DNA from 3 places in the Streptomyces sp. NPDC059649 genome. Region 1 is predicted to be linked to each of the others. Evidence: riboswitches for the same ligand, from Rfam matches in the RefSeq annotation. Region 1 holds a riboswitch; each other region holds the start of a gene.
What was found. A riboswitch is a leader RNA that binds a small molecule or an ion and turns the genes downstream of it on or off. The one in region 1 is predicted to bind cobalamin.
Positions count from the first base shown of each region.

Region 1 (7,650 bases):
CCAGCCGGCTGTCGCTCGACAACTACGCGGCGCTGCTGAAGGATTCGGGCATCGTCCAGGCCTTCTGGAACACCGTGCTGATCTCGGTGCCCACCACGATCGCCGTCGTGGTGATCGCCGCGCTGGCCGGCTACGCCTTCGCCTGGATGGACTTCCCCGGCCGGGACTGGATCTTCCTGGTCGTGGTCGCCATGCTGGTGGTGCCGGTCCAGATCGGCCTGTTGCCGGTGGCCAAACTGTTCGGTGCGCTCGGCCTGTTCGGCTCCATCCCCGGCGTCATCCTCTTCCACACCGCGTACGGTCTGCCGTTCGCCATCTTCCTGCTGCGCAACTACTTCGCGGAGATCCCCAAGGAGATGCTGGAGGCCGCGCGGATGGACGGCGGCGGGGAGTGGCGGATCTTCTCCCAGCTGATCCTGCCGCTGGGCCGCCCGGCCATCGCCAGCCTGGCCATCTTCCAGTTCCTGTGGGTCTGGAACGACATGCTGGTCGCCCTGCTGTTCGCGGACAACGAGTCGCAGCCGCTGACGGTCGCCCTGCAGTCGCAGATGCGGCAGTTCGGCAGCAACATCGGCGTGCTGGCGCCCGGCGCCTTCCTGTCCCTGATCGTGCCGCTGATCGTGTTCTTCGTGTTCCAACGGCACTTCGTCCAGGGGATCATGGCCGGTTCGGTCAAGTAGTCCCGGGCGCCTCCCCCGCCCGACGCGCAAGGGCCCGCTGTCCAGCACAGCGGGCCCTTGCGCGTGTCCGTGCGCGCGCCAAGCAGTGGCCCGGTGCGCCGGGGCCGGTTGTCGTCCCGATCTGCTGAGCCGTGCCCGGCGGTCGGTTGGGCGGCATACCCATGACCCGGCGGACAGCCCCTAGCTGTCGATCCTGACCGCGATGCCGTCGAGTACGAAGTCGAGTCCCGTCTCGAACTGCCAGGCCGCGTCGTCCTTGCGCCCGGCCCCGAGGGCGTAGCGCCGGTAGGTCGGGTAGCGGCCGGTCTCCATCAGATAGGTCATCTGGGGTGCGAGCGCGCGGCGTGTTTCGTCGCCGCTGGCCCAGCCGTTGTCCTCCATGTACTGGCGTAGCGCCACCTCGGACTGCGCCGCGCCGTGCACATAGGCGTTGACCGCGCGGAAGGCGGCCATCATCGAGTCGGTGTCCATGCCGTGGCCGTCGAGCGCGGCAAGCTGGCGTTCCGCGACCGCCATCCGGTTCGGCGTCAGCACGAAGTGCGGTGTGGGCAGCTGGGCCAGCCAGGGATGCCGCAGCATCATGGCGCGACTGGCCAGTGCGTAGGCGCGCAGGATGTCGCGCCAGCCGGTCAGCTCGTCGGGTACGGCGAGTTCCTCAGTGACCTGGTCGACCATCAGCGCCCACAGGTCGTCCTTGCTCGAGACATGGCGGTACGCGGCCATGGGTGCGACGCCCAGCTCGGTGGCGAGGCGGCGCATGGTGACGGCGGCGAAGCCCTCGGCGTCGGCGACCTGCACTGCCACCGCGGCGATCTTCTGCGGCGTCAGTGAGGCGCGGGGCGCGGCGGCGGGGCGCTCCATGCGTTCCCACAGCACGGACGCATCCGCATCTCTGCTCTTCTTCTGGGCTGCCACGAGTGGGCTCCTCTCCGGCCGACCGTTCGTGTACAGCGTATCGCCAGTAGACGGCGTACACAGCGACGTGTACGTTGTACGCATCCCAATACGTCGTACACATCAGGGGGGATTTCCCATGAGCGAGCAGCCGCAGCAGCTCCGCGTAGCGGTCGTCGTCGGCAGCACCCGGGAGGGCCGCTTCGCACCCGTCGTCACGCGGTGGATCAAGAGCCACCTCGACCAGCGCGACGACATGAGCGTCGACGTCGTCGACCTGGCCGAGACCCCACTGCCCACCGTCTTCCCGGCCTTCGGTCAGCCGCCCGCGCCCGGCACCGAAGAGGCCCTCGCCGAGGTCTCACCGCGCCTGGCGGCCGCCGACGCGTTCGTGTTCGTCACGCCGGAGTACAACCACAGCTTCCCGGCGTCCCTGAAGAACGCCATCGACTGGCACAACGAGCAGTGGCACGCCAAGCCGATCGGCTTCGTCTCCTACGGCGGCATCTCGGGCGGCCTGCGCGCGGTCGAGCAACTCCGGCTCGTCATGGCGGAGTTGCACGCGACCACCATCCGCAACACGGTCAGCCTGCACAACGCCTGGGGCCTGTTCGACGAGGAGTACGCGATGAAGGACACGCAGAGCGACGCCGCGGCCAAGACGATGCTCGACCAACTCGCCTGGTGGGCCCAGGCACTGCGGGACGCCAGGAACGCCCGCCCCTACACCGCCTGATGCCGCGTCAACAACACTGGGGGAAAACCATGAATCAGCGTATGGGAGAAACCGCGCCCAAGACGGCGGAGCCCGGTGCCGACCAGTCGCCGGCCATGGCGCCACCGTCGCGCCTCGCCATCCTGGGACTGCTGCTCGGCATCATCCTGGCGACACTCGACGGCACGATCGTCGGTACCGCCCTGCCCACGATCGTCGGCGACCTGGGCGGCCTGGACCACTTCTCCTGGGTGGTGACTGCCTATCTGCTCACCACTGCCGTCTCCACCCCGATCTGGGGAAAGGCCGGCGACCTGTACGGCCGCAAGGGCAGCTACCTGACCTCGATCGCGGTCTTCCTCGTCGGGTCGGTGCTCTGCGGACTCGCCCAGGACATGGGGCAGTTGATCGCTTTCCGGGCACTCCAGGGACTCGGCGCGGGCGGCCTCTTCGTGGGTGCGCTCTCCCTCCTCGGGACGCTCCTGCCGCCCGCGCAGGCGGGCCGCTCCCAGTCGATGATCGGCGTACTGCTGCCGGTCGCCATGATCGGCGGCCCGCTGCTCGGCGGCTTCCTCACCGACCAGCTGGACTGGCGCTGGGTCTTCTACGTCAACGTGCCCGTCGGCGCCGCCGCACTCCTGATCGTCGGGCTCTGCATCCGACTGCGCGGCGAGCGCGGCCCGGCCCGCATCGACTTCCTGGGCGCCGCACTCCTCACGGCGGGCGTTCTGGCGCTCACCCTGATCGGGACCTGGGCCGGCGCGGCGTACGACTGGCTCTCACCGCAGATCGCGGGGCTCGCCGCACTCTCGGTGGGCGCCCTCGGCTGGTTCGTCCACGTGGAGCGACGAGCACCCGAACCCATCATCCCGCCGCGCCTGTTCCGCGACCGCAACTTCACGCTCGCCCAGGTGCTGAGCTTCCTGGTGGGCGCGGCGATGCTGGCCGCGGCGAGCTATCTGCCGCAGTACATGCAGTTCGTACGGGGCATGTCGTCGACGGAAAGTGGGCTGCTGCTGCTCCCACTGATGCTCGGCATGATGGGCGCGCAGCTGTTCATCGGGCGGGCGGTGGCCAACGGCGGCGGGTACCGCGGGTACCCCATCGCGGGCGGCGCGGTCGCCACGGCGGGCGCCCTGGCCCTGCTCATGGTCGGCGCGGACACCGCCACGGCGGTGGCCTCCGCGCTGACGCTCGTCCTCGGCCTGGGCCTCGGCTGTCTGATGCAGCCCGCGATGCTCATCACCATGAACAGCGCGGAGCCCCGCGACATGGGCGCGGCCAGCGGCACCACCACGCTGCTACGGACCATCGGTGGCTCGCTCGGCGTCGCCGTGCTCGGCTCCCTCTACACCGGCCGCATGGCCGCCACTCTCACGGACCGGCTCGGCGGGGACGGGGAGCGGCTCGCCGGCGGCCACGAAGTGACCCCCGCGGTGTTGCTCGGGCTGCCCGACGGGGTGCGGGACGCCTTCCGTGCCGGGGTCACCGGCGGACTGCACAGCGTCATGATCGGCACGGCCGCGCTGTGTGCCGTCGCCTTCGCGGCCGCCTGGCTGATCCGCGAGGTGCCGCTGCGGACGGCCCCGGGGGCGGCGGACTAGGCAGGGTCTGGCGGGTCAGGGGCGAGGCCACAGCCAGATCGCGGCGACGGTCACAGTGCCGTGGAAGATGTAGGCCCTCTTGTCGTAACGCGTCGCCACCGCCCGGAAGTTCGTGAGTCGATTGGTGGTTCGTTCCACTTCGTTGCGACGCTTGTGGAGCATCTTGTCGAAGCCGGCGGGCCGGCCCCCCCTGCTGCCTCTGCATTGTCCTGGCAGGTCTTCCACCTCCCGAACCGTGCCGGCAGGTCCCGCCATGGAAGGCCGGTCCGCTGCCGGAAGAGGATGCCGTTGATCACTCTGCGGTGGCTCTTCCAACGGCCACCTCGTCCCACGTTCTCGGGTAAGTGCGGCTCCAAGCGAGCCCATTCCTCATCGGATGCATCACCCCGCCCCATGCTGACCGGAACGATCAGCTGACAGGTCAGTCACACCGACCCGTCGGACAGGCCCTGAGCCCGCGCGCGGTGGGGTTCCCCGGTCGTGCAGTGCGTCAGCAGTGCCGCGGTCGCGTCATCGACCACGCGGTAGCGCACCACCCGGCCGTCCTTCGCGCCCTCGACCACGCCGGCGGCCCGTAGCAGACGCAGCGCCTGGGAGACCGCGGTGTCCTTCATGCCGGTGGCGACCGCCAGGTCGGAGACGGCGATGGGACCGGCCCGGTGGAGGGCGAGCAGCAGGGCGAGGCGCCCGGGATCGGCGAGCAGCGCGAAGCGGTCGGCCCAGGCCCGGACCTCGCCCGGCTCACCGATGGCGGCGATGGCGTCGCAGACGCGGTGGCCGTCGATGGTGCGGTGGTCGGCGCGCTCGGCCGGGACGAGATGCATGAGGACATCTTCGCAGGTCGCAGAGTGTGATCTTCGATACCTGCACAGTTGTGCAGGCTTGAAGACATCGCCGGGCGACCCGTAGGGTTGGCGCGCCGTGGTGCTCGGGAAGACCGGTGACGGACCTCGTGGTCCCAGTCCGGAGCGGCCCTCGCCACTGTGATCGGGGAGTTCTCGTCCCGTTTCGTGCACCTTGCTGGGTGGACGGAGCCACTGGCCGCAGCCCGCGGTTGGGAAGGCAGGGACGGGCACGAGCGGCAGCGAACCCGTAAGCCAGGAGACCGGCCACGGCATCTCACGAAGTGATCCACGAGGTGCTGGAGCGTGACCGCCGGATGGCCCTGTCCACCGATACCCCGACCACCCCTGCCCCCGCCACGTTCCGCTGGCGCCGGCAGGACACCGTCCGCACCGCGGGCCTGATGGCCGTCATAGCCGGCCTGCATGTCGTCGCCTTCGGCGTGCTGTTCCTGCTCGTGGTCCCCCACCACTACTCCGTCGGCAGCCAGGTCTTCGGCGTCGGACTCGGCATCACCGCCTACACCCTGGGCATGCGGCACGCCTTCGACGCCGACCACATCGCCGCGATCGACAACACCACCCGCAAGCTGATGGCCGACGGCAAGCGTCCGGTGTCGGTGGGCTTCTGGTTCGCCCTCGGCCACTCCAGCGTCGTGGTCGTCATGGCGGCCCTCGTCGCCGGGGGCGCCCAGCTCGCCGGCGCCCTCCTCAACGATGAATCCCGTACCCACCAGATCCTGGGCACCATCGGCACCACGGTCTCGGGCACGTTCCTCTACCTCATCGCCGCCCTCAACCTCATCGCGCTGACCGGGATCTGGCGGGTCTTCCGCGGGATGCGCGAAGGACGTTACGACGAGGCCGAGTTGGAGCAGCAGCTGGATTCCCGGGGCTTCATGAACCGCTTCCTGGGTCGGTTCACCCGCTCCATCTCCCGCCCCGGCCAGATGTTCCCGCTCGGCTTCCTCTTCGGGATCGGCTTCGACACCGCGACCGAGGTCACGCTGATGGTGATGGCGGGCAGCGGCGCCGCGGCCGGCCTGCCCTGGTACGCGGTCCTGTGCCTGCCGCTGCTCTTCGCCGCCGGCATGAGCCTGTTCGACACCCTCGACGGCACCTTCATGAACTTCGCCTACCAGTGGGCGTTCTCCAACCCGGTCCGGAAGGTCTACTACAACCTCACCATCACCGGCCTGTCCATCGCCGTCGCCCTCTTCATCGGCACCATCGAGCTGGTGACCGTGCTCCACGACAAGCTGGGCCTGAGCGACCCGGTGACCGGCTGGATCTCCGGCCTCGACCTCGACAACGTCGGCTTCCTCATCGTCGGCCTGTTCGTGGTGGTGTGGGCCGCGGCGCTGGCGTACTGGCGCCTGGCCGGCGTCGAGAAGCGCTGGGCGGCGCGCTCGGCGGGCAACGGCTGAGGCGGGCGGGTCCACCAGCCGGCGCTGGGGCACTTCGCGTTCCCGGGGCCGCGAATCCTTCGGCAGGCGGAGGGGACGAGCCGTCGGAGCGCCGCGGCCCGGCCCCTCCGGAGGCTCAGCGCACTTCCTGGATGCGGATCAGGTTGCCGGCCGGATCGCGGAAGGCGCAGTCGCGGACGCCGTACGGCTGCTCGGTCGGCTCCTGGACGACCTCCGCATCGCCGGCCTGCACGCGCTCGAAGGTGCCGTCGAGGTCCTTGGTGGCCAGCAGGATCCAGCCATAGGTGCCCTTGGCCATCATCTCGACGATGGTGCGACGCTCGTCGTCGGTGATGCCGGGGTCGGCGGCCGGCGGCGCCAGGAGGATCGACGTGTCGGGCTGGCCGGCGGGACCGACCGTGATCCAGCGCATCTTTCCCTTCCCGACGTCGTTGCGGACCTCGAAGCCGAGGGTGTCGCGGTAGAAGGCCAGGGAGGCCTCCGGGTCGTCGTGCGGGAGGAAGCTGGTGTGAATGGTGATGTCCATGGCTCTCACGCTAGAGGCCATCGGTGACCTGCGCTTCTCGATTCCTGATCGGTCGGGTCACCTGTTTCGCCACGCACGGCGGCAGCTCCGCCGGTGCGAGCGCCGCCTGGCGCCGGTAGGCACTGGGCGGCATCCCGACCAGCTCGGTGAAGCGCGTGCTGAAGGTGCCCAGCGAGGAGCAGCCGACCTCGAAACAGACCTCGGTGACGCTGAGGTCGCCCCGGCGCAGTAGCGCCATCGCGCGCTCGATGCGCCGCGTCATCAGATAGGCGTAGGGCGACTCGCCGTACGCGAGCCGGAACTGCCGGCTGAGGTGCCCGGCCGACATGTTCACGCCACGGGCGAGCGCCTCGACGTTCAGCGGCTGCGCGTACTCCCGGTCGATCCGGTCGCGGACGCGGCGCAGCAGCGCGAGGTCGCGCAGGGATGGCGCGGTGCTGGATCTGCTGGTCACCTGCGTGATCGTGCCATGTCCCGCCGGGGTTGCCCAGCGTCGCCGGTTCCCGCGAGGGCGCCGGGGGGCCGCCGGTTACTTCCGCCAGCCGCGCAGGGTGGCGTGGATCGTGGTCCGGAGGCTGCTCTCGGCGGTGGCCGCGTCGAGGGCCCCGGCCAGTTCGAGGGTCACGAGCCCGTGCAGGGTCACCCAGAACGAGAGGGCGATCGAGGTCGCCTCGCCGGCGAGGAGGGACTCCGCCAAGGCACGGTCGATCGCCGCGAGGAGCGGCCGGACCGGGTCGGCGGTACCGACGGCGCCCGACGGATCGAAGGACTGCACCCCGCCGAACAACACCGTGTAGAGGTGGCTGTGTTCGCGTCCCCATCGCCGGTACGCGACGGCCAGCGCGAAGAGGTCGGCGAGCGGGTCGTCGGAGGTCGGTACCGCGGACAGGTCCTGGTACAGGCCGGCGACCGCTCTGTCGCGCACCTCACCGATCAGCCCGTCCTTGCCGTCGAACAGCGAG
Region 1 covers NZ_JBHWDV010000028.1:58,610-66,259, reverse strand. Annotated here, with positions in the region: gene ACFV1J_RS25870 (carbohydrate ABC transporter permease) at 1-680, shown strand, start outside; gene ACFV1J_RS25865 (TetR/AcrR family transcriptional regulator) at 861-1,595, opposite strand; gene ACFV1J_RS25860 (NADPH-dependent FMN reductase) at 1,714-2,310, shown strand; gene ACFV1J_RS25855 (DHA2 family efflux MFS transporter permease subunit) at 2,340-3,893, shown strand; partial or broken gene ACFV1J_RS25850 (transposase) at 3,909-4,288, opposite strand; gene ACFV1J_RS25845 (ArsR/SmtB family transcription factor) at 4,319-4,717, opposite strand; cobalamin riboswitch at 4,799-5,022, shown strand; gene ACFV1J_RS25840 (HoxN/HupN/NixA family nickel/cobalt transporter) at 5,053-6,162, shown strand; gene ACFV1J_RS25835 (VOC family protein) at 6,278-6,688, opposite strand; gene ACFV1J_RS25830 (helix-turn-helix transcriptional regulator) at 6,699-7,142, opposite strand; gene ACFV1J_RS25825 (TetR-like C-terminal domain-containing protein) at 7,218-7,650, opposite strand, start outside.

Region 2 (7,650 bases), on a different contig from region 1:
TGGCCGGCGGCGCCGTGCTCGCCCCGCTCGGGCGGCAGAGGGCAGACCGGCGCCTTGCCCGCCGGCCGGTACGCCGAGTCGCGGGTGGCCGCGAACCCCCGCTCCAGCAGACAGCGTTCGCTGCCCGGGCCGGTCAGCGCCTCGATCAGCGCGCGGGCCCCGGCCGGCCGCCTGCTGCCGGCGGAGATCGCCAGGTTCTGCCCGCCCAGGACGGACATCCGCTTGCCGTCGGCGGGCCGGGCCGGCAGCTCGGCGACGTCGAACTTCTCGCCGGGGGTGAGCTTCTCGGCGACCGAGGCGTACTCCACCGGCCAGTTGCGCATGAACAGCGCCCGGCCGTCGGCGAACCAGCGGCGGCTCTCCGTCTCGTCCATCGTGAGGGCCGCGTGCGGCATGATCGTGTCCAGCCGGTCCTTGAGGTCCGCGACGCCCAGCTGGAGGGCGCCGACCTGCTCGCCCTTGGTGAAGCTGGTGGCGTCCGGGTCGCCGCCGGTGGCCCACGCGGACTCCAGGGTGTTGACGGTCAGGCCCTCGTAGGGCCGCAGTTGGGCGACCATGCCGTACATCTTCTTGTCCTCGGGGACCTTGCCGTCCTTGGCCGTGCGGGCGAGCTCGCGGTTGTACGCGGCGGTGACCGCGGTGGCCAGCTCCTTCAACGAGCCCCAGTTGTCGGGCGGTTGAGGATGATGGCCGTACTTGGCGAGGATGTCCTTGCGGTAGTAGAGCAGGCCGGCGTCGGTGTTGAAGGGGACGGCCCAGACCTTGTCGTCGTACTCGACGGTCTTGACCACACTGTCGAGGAAGTCGCCGTCCAGGCTCGTGCCCCAGGGGCGGATGACGCCGGCCTCGGCGAACTCCGCGGTCCAGGCCACGTCGAGGTTGAGCACGTCGTAGGCGCCGCTGCCGGACTGGCCGGCGGCCAGCAGCTGGCTGCGCTGGCCGTCGGCGGTGTCCGGCAGCTTGACGATCCGCACCGCACGGCCGGTGCGGCGCTCGAAGGCCCGGATGAGGGCCTGGCGGACGCCGGTACTGCTGAGGTCGCTGCCGGTGGCCAGGACGATCGGGCCCTTCTCGGGGCCGGGCCCGGGGCCGGCGGTGCAGCCGGAGACCGCCGCGGTCAGCATCAGGGCGAGCGCGGCGGCCGGCCAGGTGGTACGGGGCTTCCTCACCGGTCCTCCTTGCCCGCGGTGCCGATGGACGCGATCAGGCCGGCCAGCAGATCGGGCGCCTGAGGGCCCCCGGGCACGCACTGTCCCCGGGAGGCGTTGGCCAGCCCCTGGAGGGCGAAGGTGTCGCAGCCGGCCTTGTCCAGCACCAGCGTCAGCACCGGCACCGCCGGCTTCTGCTTCAGCAGCGCGGTCAGCCGCTGCTCGACGCCGGCCGCGCGCCGCGCCCTGCCGTCGTCCTCGTCCATGATCAGCACGATGGCCTGGTTGCTGCCGGACGACGTCTTCATCTCCCGTACGGCGGCGGTCAGCGCCTCCTCCATCGCGGCGCCGTGGTCGACGAGTTCGCCCTTGGCGATCCGGTCCAGGGCGGCCTTGCCGCGCGCCGGGTCGACCGTGCCCAGGGGGACGACCCGGCGCACCGCGTCCGGATCGCCGGGGTGGGCGCGGTCGGGGAAGGTCCACAGGCCGTAGGTGTGGCGGTCGCCGACCATCTCCAGGGCGCGGCCCGCGGCACCGAGGGCGACCGGGAGCTTGCCGCCGTCGGCCATCGAGGTGGAGGTGTCCATGAGGATCAGCAGCCGGCTGGGCTTCTGCGCCTTGTCGTAGCCGTCGAGCACCCGGGCGACCTGGTCGGTGCCGGCCGTGAAGCGGTTGACCGGGGCGTCGAGGTCGGCGTCGGCGCGGCTGTCGCGCAGCGGGGAGCCCGGCGCGGGCGCGGGGTCCGTGCTGTCCTTGCCGGGGACCGGGCGGTAGCCCTGCGCGGTGAGGACGGCACGGCCGCCGTCCGGGGCGCGCAGCCACTCGGCGAAGCGGTCGACCGCGGCCTGCCGTGCGGTGGCGTCGGCGGTGCCGTGCCAGTCGACGCGGATCAGCGGGTGGTCGAGCGCCGGGACGTTCTTGGGGTAGTACGCGACGTACCGGTCGCGGGGGGCGAGCGGGCCGGCCAGGGCGGGGCAACTGCCGACCGCCCGGCCGAGGTTGTAGTCGGCCAGGGACTTCTCGGAGACCAGTGGCGCCGAGCGGTCGCCCCGGGCGCCGCCGGCGGGGGCCTGGCCGGTGGCGGTGGCGTCGGGGCCGGTGGCCGGGCGCAGCGAGCACAGCAGCTCGGTGCTGTCGGCGTACTGGCTGCCCGGGGCGGAGAGCCGCTGCTCGGCGCCCTCGGCGAGGGCCGGGTCCGGGGAACCGGAGGAGCCGATCCGCGAGCCGTCGTTGGCGAGGTAGAGGCCGATGGTGTGCAGCAGGCCGGTACCGGAGAGCACCGGGCTGGGGCGCAGCAGTTTGAGGTCCCGGTGGCCGCTGTCGGTGCCGGTGAGCAGGTCCTGCCAGGAGGCGCGCACCCGCTCGACGTCGTCCAGCTGCTTTCCCGCGGGGATGCCGACGACCAGCGGACTGTAGGCGACCGGGCCGGTGTTGTGCAGGGTCGCCGGGGAGCCCGTGGGGGGCATGCCGCGGCGGGCCTCGTCGTAGTCGGCGGTGGACTCGGGGATCCACAGGTCGGGTTGCGGGCCGGGCCGGTAGAGCGGATCGGTGCCCTTGTCGTCCTGCTGTCCCTGGCCGGTCCCCTGGGCCTCGCCCTGCCAGCGGCCGGCGGCGGCGAAGCCCTGGTCGATCTGGTCCTTGGCGGCGGAGTAGACGGTGATCTGGGCGCGCCGGCAGCCCGCCGGGAGGTCGCCCTCGCCCTGCAGCGGGCGGGTGTTGGCCTCGGACATCTCGTAGTCGAACGCGGCCCGGCGCAGGGTCGGTTCGGCCTCCGGCGCGGTGAGCAGCCGCAGTTCGAGGGCGGGCGGGCAGTCCGGCAGCGGCAGCAGCAGCTGCCGGACGACGAGCCCGGCGGCGATCAGCACGAGGACGGTGACGAGCGCGAGCAGCGGCTTCAGGCGGGGCCGGACGTGCTGGTTGGACCAGCGGCGCAGGCGGACCCGCGGCGGCGTCGGCAGCCGCGCCTCGGGGGTGGCGAAGGACAGCACGACGTCGTCGACGGTGTTCTGCTTCGCCGACCGGGGCTCCCAGACGTCGCCCATCGGCGTCCGCTCACCGGCGAGCCGGCCCCGTAACTCCCGTACGAGGTCCTCGAAGGTGACGAACCGGCGGCCGGGGATGCCGTTTTCGAGGATCTGCACCATGGCGCGGGTGAAGACGGTGCCGCCGGCCGGTTCCTCCCCGCTGAAGATCCGGCGGTTGGGCTGGGCGGCCATCAGCAGCGACATGGGTTTGCGGTGGGAGTGGAAGGCGCCGCCGGCGTTGCCCGCGTAGCAGCACTCCAGGACGATCACGATGCGTTCGGCGCGGGCGCTGTCGAGGCAGGAGAGCACCGCGTCCTGCCAGGAGACGGTGGTGTGGCTCTGCCGGGGCACCGAGGCGCCGACCATCAGCTGCAGGTCGCCGCCGTCGCTGCCGACCCAGCCGTGGCCGGAGAAGTACACCAGCAGCAGTCCGCGGGCCTCGTCGGCGGCGGTCTTGAGCGCCTGGCTCAACTCCCAGGGTTCGGCCGGCCGGCAGAGGGTGACCTCGTCGGCGGTGAACAGGTCGGTGGCGGTCAGGGCGCGGCGCAGCTCGGCGGGGTTGTCCTCCACCGCGGGCAGGCCGCCGAGCGTCGCGTAGTCGTGGACACCGATCAGCAGCGCCCGGTTGATCTTTCCCCGCGCGTCGTATTCGGACATCCGGGTCAGTCCTCGCCGGCGCTGCCACTCTCGTGCGTCGGGTTGCCGGGATCGGGTCGTGCCGGGCCGCCGTCGCCGGTGACCTCGACGGCGGGCTCCTCGCCGGCGGCGCGCTCCTCCTTGCGGCGCCGCAGCCATTCCCGCACGGCGATGCTCAGTCCCTTGGTGACCTCGGTGGCGATCGCGCCGACGACGACCAGGATCAGGTCGTCCACGCCCACGGCCATGTCGGCGGGGCCCGGTGCGTCCCCGTCGTCCGTGAGGTGCGGGGGCTGCGGCCGGTGTTCCCAGGTGTGGTCCCGGCGGCTCAGCCAGGGTTCGCGCTCCAGCCAGGCCCGGAGGTCGTCGAGATCCTGCTGCGGATTGTCCGTCCCGGTGACCCTGAGGCGGATCTCCTGACGGTCCTCATGATGGTCGGCGTGCTCCGGCATCCCCCAGCCCCCTTCCGGCGGCCCCTTCGCCACCGTGCACCAGATAGTGACGTGGAATCAGGGACGGGGGCAACCGTCCGTGACGCCCTCACCACCCTGTGGCGTGCGCCACAGGGCCTGCCACGGGGCAGCGTCGCAGGTCAAGGGTGAGTTGACGGGCCTTCGCGGACCGTGGTGGACTGCCGGGGCCAATCGGCGACAGATGAGGAAGTCCGGTGAGAATCCGGCGCGGTCCCGCCACTGTCACCGGGGAGCGTTCCTCCGACGAGGGCCACGGTCCGTACGGATACGTACGGACGGGAAGGCCGGGGGACACGCCGATCCGGGAGCCAGGAGACTCTGGTCGCCGTCACGTCGAGCCAGGGCGAGGACCCTGAGTGAGGACATACCGCCATGCCTGGCCGCCCGCCCCGATCCCCACTGCCCGCTGCCGCAGGGCCCCTTCGAGGACCGACGGCGGCCTGATCCGATGCGCGGCGAACACGCGGGATATGCGTGCGGCGCGGCTCTCGGCTTCCTCGGCGACCTGATCGCGGCGGATCCGCGGCGCGGTCATCCGGTGGCCGCGTTCGGCCGGGCCGCGGCCGCCGTCGAGCGCCGGCTGTGGCGCGACCACCGGGGTCATGGCGCGGTCCACGCCGTGCTGTGCGCGGGCGGTGCGGCGGCCGGCGCGGCGCTGCTGGAGCGGGCCGTACGGCACCGCCGCGGCGCCCGGGTGGCCTTGACCGCGGCCACCGTCTGGGCGGTGCTGGGCGGCACCTCGCTGGGCCGGGAGGCGCGGGCCGTCGGCGGCGCGCTGGAAGCGGGCGATCCGGACGTGGCGCGGGAGCGGCTGCCGCATCTGTGCGGCCGTGATCCCGAGGCGCTGGACGGGCCGCAGATGGCCCGCGCGGTGGTGGAGTCGGTGGCCGAGAACACCTCGGACGCGGTGGTGGGCGCCCTGGTGTGGGGCGCGTTCGGCGGGGTGCCCGGTCTGGTGGCGTTCCGGGCGGTGAACACCCTGGACGCGATGGTGGGTCACAAGTCTCCGCGTTACCGGCGGTTCGGCTGGGCCGCGGCCCGGCTCGACGACGTCGCCGGCTGGCCCGGCTCCCGGCTGACCGCCGCGCTGACCGTGCTCGCGGGGCCCGACCGGCGCGGTGCGCTCGCGGCCTGGCGGGCGGACGGCGGGGCGCACCCGAGCCCCAACGCGGGCCCGGTGGAGGCGTCGTTCGCGGGCGCGCTGGGCGTACGGCTGGGCGGCACGCTGGCGTACGGCGGGCGGGTGGAACACCGTCCGGTGCTCAACGGCGCGGCGCGGCCGCCGGAGGTGGCGGACATCGAGCGGGCGGTGCGGCTGTCGCGGCGGGTGAGCGCGCTGGCGCTGGTGGCGACGGTGGCGGGACGGCTGGCGGCGGGCGCGGTGCGGGACAGGATCGCGGGCGGCAGGGGCACGAGCGGGAGGAAGCGCCGGTGAACGGGCAATGCGGGACGGCCGGGGGGCTCGGCGGCGGGCTGCTGGTGGCCGGTACGACGTCCGACGCGGGCAAGAGCGTGGTGACGGCGGGGATCTGCCGCTGGCTGGTCCGGCAGGGCGTGAAGGTGGCGCCCTTCAAGGCGCAGAACATGTCGCTCAATTCGTTCGTCACCCGCGAGGGCGCGGAGATCGGCCGGGCGCAGGCGATGCAGGCCGCCGCGGCCCGGGTCGAACCGACCGCGCTGATGAACCCGGTCCTGCTCAAGCCGGGCGGCGACCGCAGCAGCCAGGTGGTGCTGCTGGGCAGGCCGGTGGGTGAGCTGAGCGCGCGCGGGTACTTCGGCGGGCCCGGAGGGTCGTCCCCCGGGGAGGCGCGGTACGCGGGCGGGCGGGAGCAGTTGCTCGGCACCGTCACCGACTGTCTCGCCGAACTGCGCCGTACGCACGACGCCGTCATCTGCGAGGGCGCGGGCAGTCCCGCCGAGATCAATCTGCGGCGCACCGACATCGTGAACATGGGCATCGCCCGGACCGCCCGGATACCGGTCGTGGTGGTCGGCGACATCGACCGCGGCGGCGTCTTCGCGTCCTTCTTCGGGACCACGGCGCTGCTGTCGAAGGAGGACCAGGCGCTGGTCGCCGGGTACCTCGTCAACAAGTTCCGGGGCGATGTGACGCTGCTGGAGCCCGGTCTGGACATGCTGGAGCGGCTGACCGGGCGGCCGACGCTGGGCGTGCTGCCGTACGCGCACGGGCTCGGCATCGACGAGGAGGACGGCCTCCGGGTCTCGCTGCGCGGCGCGGTGCGCGAGAGCGTGGTGGCGCCGCCGCACGGCGCGGACGTGCTGCGGGTGGCGGTCTGTGCCGTCCCGCTGATGTCGAACTTCACCGACGTGGACGCGCTGGCGGCCGAACCGGGCGTGGTGGTGCGGTTCGTGGACCGGCCGGAGGAACTGGCCGACGCGGACCTGGTGGTGCTGCCGGGCACCCGCGGCACGGTCCGCGCCCTGCGGTGGCTGCGCGAGCGCGGGCTGGCGGACGCGATCGTCCGGCGGGCCGCCGAGGGCCGTCCGGTCCTGGGCATCTGCGGCGGCTTCCAGATGCTCGGCGAGCACATCGACGACGAGGTCGAGTCGAAGGCGGGCGCGGTCGAGGGCCTCGGGATGCTGCCCGTACGGGTCCGCTTCGCGGTGGAGAAGACGCTCGCCCGGCCGGTGGGCGAGGCCCTCGGCGAGCCGGTGGAGGGCTACGAGATCCACCACGGCGTCGCCGAAGTGACGGGCGGGGACGAGGCGTTCATGGACGGCTGCCGGGTCGGCTCCGTATGGGGCACGCACTGGCACGGCTCCCTGGAGAGCGACGCCTTCCGCCGGGCCTTCCTGCGGCGGGTGGCGGCGGACGCCGGCCGGGCGTTCGTCCCGGCCCCCGACACCCGATTCGGCGCGCTGCGCGAGGAGCAGCTGGACCGGCTGGGCGATCTGATCGAGGAGCACGCGGACACCGGGGCGCTGCTCCGGCTGATCGAGAAGGGGGTGCCGGAGGGGCTGCCGTTCGTGCCTCCGGGGGCGCCATGAGGGGTACGCAAGGGACGGGATCCGGGCCGGCCGGCGACGTGGAGGACGACACAGCATGACGAGTGCGCACAACACCACCCCGCAGTACCCCTTCACCGCGGTCGTCGGCATGGCCGACCTGCGGCTGGCGCTGCTGCTGAACGCGGTGAGCCCGGCGGTCGGCGGGGTGCTGGTCCGCGGCGAGAAGGGGACCGCGAAATCCACCGCGGTACGCGCCCTGTCGGCGCTGATGCCGGCCGTGGACGTGGTGGCCGGCTGCCGGTTCGCCTGCGCCCCGGCCGCGCCCGACCCCGGCTGTCCCGACGGGCCGCACGGGACCGGGGCCGCCGAGAGCCGTCCGACGCGGATGGTGGAGCTTCC
Region 2 covers NZ_JBHWDV010000026.1:40,279-47,928, reverse strand. Annotated here, with positions in the region: gene ACFV1J_RS24660 (extracellular solute-binding protein) at 1-1,169, opposite strand, end outside; gene ACFV1J_RS24655 (caspase family protein) at 1,166-3,829, opposite strand; gene ACFV1J_RS24650 (hypothetical protein) at 3,835-4,260, opposite strand; cobalamin riboswitch at 4,463-4,600, shown strand; gene ACFV1J_RS24645 (cobalamin biosynthesis protein) at 4,730-5,716, shown strand; gene ACFV1J_RS24640 (cobyric acid synthase) at 5,713-7,290, shown strand; gene ACFV1J_RS24635 (putative cobaltochelatase) at 7,346-7,650, shown strand, end outside.
Region 2: linked by a shared signal. The riboswitch ahead of ACFV1J_RS24645 (cobalamin biosynthesis protein) and the one ahead of ACFV1J_RS25840 (HoxN/HupN/NixA family nickel/cobalt transporter) in region 1 are both predicted to bind cobalamin.

Region 3 (7,650 bases), on a different contig from region 1:
CTCCCAGGGCTACCCCGGCATCCCGGTCGGCGGTGTGAACTCCTGGGCGTACCTCCCGCTGATCGCCTCCGGCCGTCCCGTCGGCACCTGCGTCCTCGGCTTCGACGACGTCCATCGCTTCACGGCCAAGGACCGCAGCGTCCTGACCGCGCTCGCCGGCCTGATCGCCCAGGCGCTGGAACGCGCACGGCTCTACGACTCCGAGTTCGCCCTCGCCCGCGGCCTCCAACAGGCCCTGCTGCCGCACCGGCTGCCCGTACTCCCCGACCTGCGGACGACGGCCCGCTACCTCCCCTGCACCAGCGGCATGGACATCGGCGGTGACTGGTACGACGTCATCCCGGGCACCAGGGGCGGCGTGTCCCTGGTCATCGGGGACGTCGAGGGACACAGCATCGCGGCGGCCGCCACCATGGCCCAACTCCGCAGCGCGGTAAGGGCGTTCGTCGTGGTGGGGCACGCCCCCGGCGACGTCCTGGCGGGTGCCAACCGCACCCTGATCGACCTCGGCACCGGCCTCCTCGCCAGCTGCTGCTACATCCTCCTCGACCCCGCCGGCCACCGTGCCCGGGCCGTCCGCGCCGGCCACCCGCCGCCGCTGCTCCGCCATCCCGACGGACACACCGACGTACTGGACCTGGAAACCGGCCCGCTGCTCGGCGTGGACCACTCCAGCGACTACCCCGAGACCCCCGTCGACCTCCCGCCCGGCTCCGCCCTCGCCCTCTACACCGACGGCCTGGTCGAGGAACGCACCACCCCCATCGACGTGGGCATCGACCAGCTCCGCAGCACCATGGCCCACGCCCCGGCCGACTCGCTCGACGAACTCGCCGACCGTCTCCTCCACCACGCCCAACGCTCCTCCTACCGCGCCGATGACATCGCCCTCCTCCTCACCGAATACCGACCGGCCGCAATCGGCCGACAGCCCTGAAGAGGCGCTAGGCTGGTCGGGCAGCTGGTTCGCCCTGCCCGCCAGGCAGGTGCGTCGTAAGAGGGAACCCGGTGGGATTCCGGGACTGCCCCGCAGCGGTGAGTGGGAACGATCGCCGTCATACGCACTGGACCCGGACGGGTCTGGGAAGCGACGGCCGGTAGGTGTCCGCCTGGGCGATTTTCCCAGGGGGACGTGCCCGCGAGTCCGAAGACCTGCCCGTTGCCCGCGCGTGAGGGATCACGTGCGGACATTCCGGTGACCTTCGAGGGCGGGTCGGCGTACCTACCGGACGGTGGGCGGCACTTGCTGAACTCCTGAGCTGCGGCTTCCTCCGGTTCGTTCGTCCTTCGCGCCCCGTTCCGTCTCCGGGATCTGTAACAGACAAGCTCGCGAAGGAGAGTTTCTTGTGACGGAGACCGTGACAGCGACAGGTGCCCGGGCCGGGAAGGCCGCGGACACGACGGCTCGGGCCACCGTGTACGGATACCCCCGCCAGGGCCAGGGGCGGGAGCTGAAGAAGGCCGTCGAGGGGTACTGGAAGGGCCGGGTCACCGCCGATGAGCTGCGCCGGACCGCGGAGGGGCTGCGCCGGGCGAACTGGCAGCAGCTGGCCGACGCCGGGATCCATGAGGTGCCGACCGGCGACTTCTCGTACTACGACCACGTGTTGGACACCACCGTCATGGTCGGTGCCGTGCCCGAACGCCACCGCGCGGCCGTCGAGGCGGATCCTTCCCCAAGCGCCGGGCTTCGCCCGAGCACGGGATGCCCCCTCGACGGCTACTTCGCCATGGCGCGCGGTACGCAGGACGTGGCGCCGCTGGAGATGACCAAGTGGTTCGACACCAACTACCACTACCTGGTGCCCGAACTGGGCCCCGACACCGTTTTCCGCGCCGACTCCGGCAAGCAGGTCGCCGAGCTGCGCGAGGCCCTCGCGCTCGGCCATCGCCCCCGCCCGGTACTGGTCGGTCCGGTCACCTATCTGCTCCTGGCCAAGCCCGCCCCCGGGGTGGCCGCGGACTTCGACCCGCTGACGCTGCTCGACCGGCTGCTGCCGGTGTACGCCGAGGTGCTCGGTGATCTGCGGGCCGCCGGTGCGGAGTGGGTGCAGCTGGACGAGCCCGCGCTCGTGCAGGACCGCACCCCCGCCGAGCTCCAAGCCGCCGGCCGGGCCTACAACGGTCTCGGCCGCCTCACCGACCGGCCCCGGCTGCTCGTCGCCTCGTACTTCGACCGGCTCGGCGACGCCCTGCCCGTACTGGCCGGGACCCCGGTGGACGGTCTCGCGCTGGACTTCACCGAGGCCGCGGCCGGGAACCTCGACGATCTCGCCGCCGTCGGCGGACTGCCCGGCAAGCGGCTGGTCGCCGGCGTGGTCAACGGCCGGAACGTCTGGATCAACGACCTGGAGAAGTCGCTGGCCACCCTCGGCACCCTCCTCGGACTCGCCGGCCATGTCGACGTCGCCGCGTCCTGCTCCCTCCTGCACGTGCCCCTCGACACCGCCGCCGAACACGACATCGACCCGCAGATCCTGCGCTGGCTGGCCTTCGCCCGGCAGAAGGCCACCGAGGTCGTCACCCTGGCCCGTGGTCTGGGCCGGGGCACCCAGACCATCGCCGCGGAACTGGCCGCCAACCGGGCCGACTTGGCCTCCCGTGCCGCTTCGCCGATCACCCGCGTCCCTGCCGTACGTGCGCGGGCCGCGGCCGTCACGGACCGCGACACCCGCCGCCCGGAGCCGTACGGCCGGCGGACCGCCGCGCAGCGCGCCCATCTCGCGCTGCCACTGCTCCCGACGACCACCATCGGCTCCTTCCCGCAGACCGGCGCACTGCGCACCGCACGGGCCGACCTGCGGGCCGGACGCATCGATGCCGCCGCCTACGAGGAGCGCATCCAGGCCGAGATCCAGGAAGTGATCTCCTTCCAGGAGAAGACCGGGATCGACGTCCTGGTGCACGGCGAGCCCGAACGCAACGACATGGTCCAGTACTTCGCCGAGCAGCTCACCGGCTACCTCGCCACCCGGCACGGCTGGGTCCAGTCGTACGGCACCCGCTACGTCCGCCCGCCGGTCCTCGCCGGTGACATCGCCCGTCCCGAGCCCATGACCGTGCGCTGGACGACGTACGCCCAGTCACTCACCGGCCGCCCCGTCAAGGGCATGCTCACCGGTCCGGTCACCATGCTCGCCTGGTCCTTCGTCCGCGACGACCAGCCGCTCGCCGACACCGCCCGCCAGGTCGCCCTCGCCCTGCGCGACGAGGTCAACGACCTTGAACGGGCCGGGACTTCGGTCATCCAGGTCGACGAGCCCGCACTGCGCGAGACCCTGCCGCTGCGGGCCGAGGCCCGCCCCGCCTACCTGGCCTGGGCCACCGAGGCGTTCCGGCTCGCCACCGGCGGCGTACGCCCGGACACCCAGATCCACACCCATATGTGCTACGCCGAGTTCGGCGACATCCTCGCCGCCATCGAGGACCTGGACGCCGACGTCATCAGCCTGGAGGCCGCCCGCTCCCATATGCGGATCGCCGACGAACTCGCCCAGGCCGGCTACTCCCGCGAGGCCGGGCCCGGCGTCTACGACATCCACTCTCCCCGCGTCCCCGGTGTCGACGAGGCGGAGGCCCTGCTGCGCAAGGGGCTGGCGGCCCTCCCGCCGGAGCGGCTCTGGGTCAATCCGGACTGCGGCCTGAAGACCCGCGGGTGGGCCGAGGTACGCGCCTCCCTGGAGAACCTGGTCACCGCGGCCCGCAACGTCCGCGCCACCCTTCCCGCCAGATCCTCCTGAGCACGCGGTGAGTGGGGCCCACGTCCGGTGCGGTACGGCAACGGTGCCGGACGTGGGCCCCGGCAGCGTCGTCAGAAGGTGCTTTCCTAGGCGCCCTTGGGGAAGGCGGCGCGCAGTCGGGACCCGTTGCTGAGGAAGGCGGCCGCGGCGAGGGGGAGGGCGGAGGCGGCCTGGCTCAGGGCGAACCAGGGCGGGCAGATGCCGGGGATCATGTCGACGCCGATGATCGCGATCGGCATGAGGACCGTGAGGATCCGCACGCGGAGATAGGCCCACCGTGTGCCCCGCGCGGCGAGGACGGTCATCCAGTAGATCACCGCGGCGCTCCCGAGCATTCCGCCCGACCGGCCCCACATGAACGAGGTCACCGGGTGTCCGGTGAGCGCGAGGACGGCGACCGTGATGAGGACGGCGGCGCTGAGCGCACCGTAGGCCGCGACGAGGTTCTTCGCCGTGCCGAACGCCCGCTGGGTGCGCGGAGGGTGGAGGTGGGCCGTCGCGGCCGCCGGGTGGCCGGTGGTGCCCGTGGTGTGCGTGCTGCTGTCATGCGTGCTGCTGTCGTGCGTGCTTCGTGTCGTCGTCATGGTGTCGACGCTAGGGAGCGCCCGAGCGGCGCGGTATGAGCCTGGACGTACGGGTGAGTGGGGCCAGCCCCACTACCGGGCCGAACCGGCGGGGACCAGGCTTTGCCCGGCGCACAGTGGAAGCACGGGCAAGGAGAAGCGACAAGGGATGGGCATGCGAAAACTGGGTTCGTGGGTGGCGGGTGCCGGGGTGGGGTTCGTCCGGGCGTGCGGGGTGGTGGCCGTCAGCATGCTGGTGCCGGCCGTGTGGGCCGCCGTCGTGCTGGGGGTCTGGTGGGCGGGGAACCCGTGGGCGTGGACAGCGGTGTTCGTGTGGGCGGCCATCGGCACGTTCGCCGTGTCCCGGCCGCTCTGCCGTACGGTCCGCCGGCTCGTCGCCCAGTGGACGGGCACTGTCATTCCCGCCGGATACCGGCAGGCCGAGCCGGTGGTGCAGATGTCCACCGGATACTGGTGGAACGGGTTCTCCTACCGGCGCAGCAGCCGGGACGCCCGCCAGGAGCAGCGGTGGCGGCTCTGGTGGAGCGATCCGGCGACCTGGCGCGACCTGCGGTTCCTGGCGATCGCGCCGCTCACCATGGGCGTGCTCGCGGCCGTCCCGCCGGCCGGGGTCGCCGCGGCGGTCCTCGGCTTCGGCCAATCGGCGCTTCCCGCGCGCCTGGCCGGGGTGCTCGGCCTGGTCGTGGCCCTGGCCAGTGCCCCGTACGCCTGGCGGTCCGTCAAGCCGGTGGCCGTCCGCTTCCTGCGTCCGTCGCCCACGAGGGCACTGGCGGACCGGGTGGACGAACTCACCGCCCAGCGCGCGGACACCACCATCGCGCAGGCCGCCGAGATCCGCCGGATCGAGCGGGATCTGCACGACGGGGCGCAGGCCCGTCTGGTCTCGCTCGGCCTGTCCCTGGCGACTGCCGAGAAGCTCATGGAGACCGACCCCGACCGGGCCAAGGCGCTGATGCGGGAGGCACGGGCCGGCGCGGCCACGTCCCTGACGGAACTGCGCGAACTGGTCCGCGGCATCAACCCGCCGGTGCTGAACGAGCGAGGGCTCGTCGACGCCGTGCGCGCCCTCGCCCTGGACAGCCCGCTGGAGGCGGAGGTCAGCGCCGACCTCCCGCTCCGCCTGGACCCGCCGATCGAGTCCGCCGTGTACTTCGGGATCGCCGAACTGCTGACCAACGCGATCAAGCACGCCCGGGCCACCCGGGCACGGATCTCCCTCGCCCTGGACGGCACCGGCCTCGTCGTCGAGGTGGCGGACGACGGCCGCGGCGGAGCCGGCGAGCGGGCCGGCGGTGGTCTCGCGGGGCTGCGCCGGCGCCTGGCGGTGTTCGACGGCAGCCTGGAGATCAGCAGTCCGGCGGGCGGCCCGACCTGCGCGAGAATGGTGGTGCCATGCGAATCGTTGTAGCCGAAGACCTCTACCTCCTGCGCGACGGGATGGTCCGCCTCATCGAGGCATACGGACACCAGGTGGTGGCGACCGCGTCCACCGGGCCCGAGACGCTCGATGCGCTGCTGACCCGGCGGCCGGACGTTGCCGTCATCGATGTCCGTATGCCGCCGACGCAGTCGGACGAGGGCCTGCGGGCGGCCCTCGCCGCCCGCCGCGAAGTGCCCGGGCTGCCGGTGCTGATCCTCTCCCAGCACGTGGAACAGCTGTATGCCCGCGAGCTCTTGGCCGACGGCGCCGGCGGTATCGGCTATTTCCTCAAGGAGAGCGTCTTCGACGCCGATCAGTTCATCGATGCCCTGGAACGCGTCGCCGGGGGTGGGACGGCGATGGACCCGGCCGTCATCGCCAAACTGCTCTCCAACGGCTCCTCGAACCGCCGCCTGGAACGGTTCACCGAACGCGAGCATTCCGTGCTCGGCCTGATGGCCGAAGGGCTGTCCAACCAGGCCATCGGCCAGCGGCTCTTCCTCAGCGAAAGCGCCATCAGCAAGTACACCACCTCGATGTTCGGCAAACTCGGCATCACCGATGACGACAACAACAACCGCCGCGTCCTCGCGGTCCTCGCGTATCTGAACCAGACATGAGCGAACTCCACGGTCCCTTCGACGACGGACCGGTCGTCATGAGGGATCGGTGGGAACGGCGGTCAGCAGGTCGCGGATGACGGGACCGGCGGAGCCGCCGCCCGTCACTCCCTGCTCGACGACGCAGGCGAGGGCGACATTGCCGCGATGCGCCGCGAGCCAACCGTTGTTGGGTTCCTCCTCGGACACCTCGGCGGTGCCGGTCTTCGCGCCGATGCCGCCGGGCAGACCGGACAGGACCCGGGCCGTACCGTCCGTGACGGTGCTGCGCAGCATCGTGCGGAGTGGGGTGACGACCTTGTGCGGGAGCGGTGTGGTGGTCGTCGTGTCCCGGTTCCCGTGGGTGAGCGAGGGCTGGTGGAAGGTGCCGGAGACCGCGGTGGCGGTGACCGACGCCATGAGCAGCGGATTGGCCTGGATCCTGCCCTGCCCGATCATCGAGGCGGCCTTCTCGGTCTGGTCGCGCGGCGCCGGCACCGACCCGTCGTACGAGGGGATGCCGAGGTGCCACCTCTGGCCGACGCCGAAGTACTTCCCGGCCACATCGCCCAGCTCCCGGTCGCCGAGCTTGCCGCGCAGGCTGATGAACGCGGTGTTGCAGGACTCGGTGAAGTCCTTCAGGAAGGTCGCGTTGCGGTGTTCGGACGTCTCCACGTTGTGGAACTCCTTGCCCACCGTGAGGTACTTGGGACAGTCGACGATGTCGGTGGGGGCGACGGCGTCCTTGAGCAGCAGCGCGCTGCTGGTGACGATCTTCCATGTGGAGCCGGGCGCGTAGGTGCCGGAGACGGCGCGGTTGAAGCCGGACGACGGGGAGTTGGCCATCGCGAGGATCTCGCCGTTGTCGATCCGGAGGGCGACGAGCGAGGCGTTCCGGCCGTGGGCGCCGGAGGCCAGGGCCTTCTCCGCGGCGGCCTGCCAGGTGGCGTCGAGCGTCGTACGCACGGGCTCGCGGGCCGGCCGGTCGGGCTTCTTCCCGAGGGTGGCCTCGGTGCGTTCGACCCTGCCGGTGACCCGGTCGACGAGCTGGATCGCACCGCGCTGACCGCCGCCGCCCGTACCGGTGTCGAGCTGGTCGAGGACGGGACGCAGGGACGGGAACCGGTCGCCCGACAGGGATACGCCCCTGCGGTCGGTGACGTTCGGCGCGGCGTCCGCGTCCTCCCGTGCGAGGTGGAACTTCCTGGTCCCGCTCAGCCGCGGGTGGACGACCGACAGCGACCAGTCCACCTTCCAGCCGCCGTCACCCTGCTTACGCAGCGGAAGCTTCGACCGGTACGTCCAGG
Region 3 covers NZ_JBHWDV010000002.1:183,638-191,287, forward strand. Annotated here, with positions in the region: gene ACFV1J_RS03860 (SpoIIE family protein phosphatase) at 1-937, shown strand, start outside; cobalamin riboswitch at 995-1,154, shown strand; gene metE (5-methyltetrahydropteroyltriglutamate--homocysteine S-methyltransferase) at 1,347-3,740, shown strand; gene ACFV1J_RS03870 (hypothetical protein) at 3,827-4,324, opposite strand; gene ACFV1J_RS03875 (sensor histidine kinase) at 4,479-5,732, shown strand; gene ACFV1J_RS03880 (response regulator) at 5,717-6,364, shown strand; gene ACFV1J_RS03885 (penicillin-binding transpeptidase domain-containing protein) at 6,401-7,650, opposite strand, start outside.
Region 3: linked by a shared signal. The riboswitch ahead of metE (5-methyltetrahydropteroyltriglutamate--homocysteine S-methyltransferase) and the one ahead of ACFV1J_RS25840 (HoxN/HupN/NixA family nickel/cobalt transporter) in region 1 are both predicted to bind cobalamin.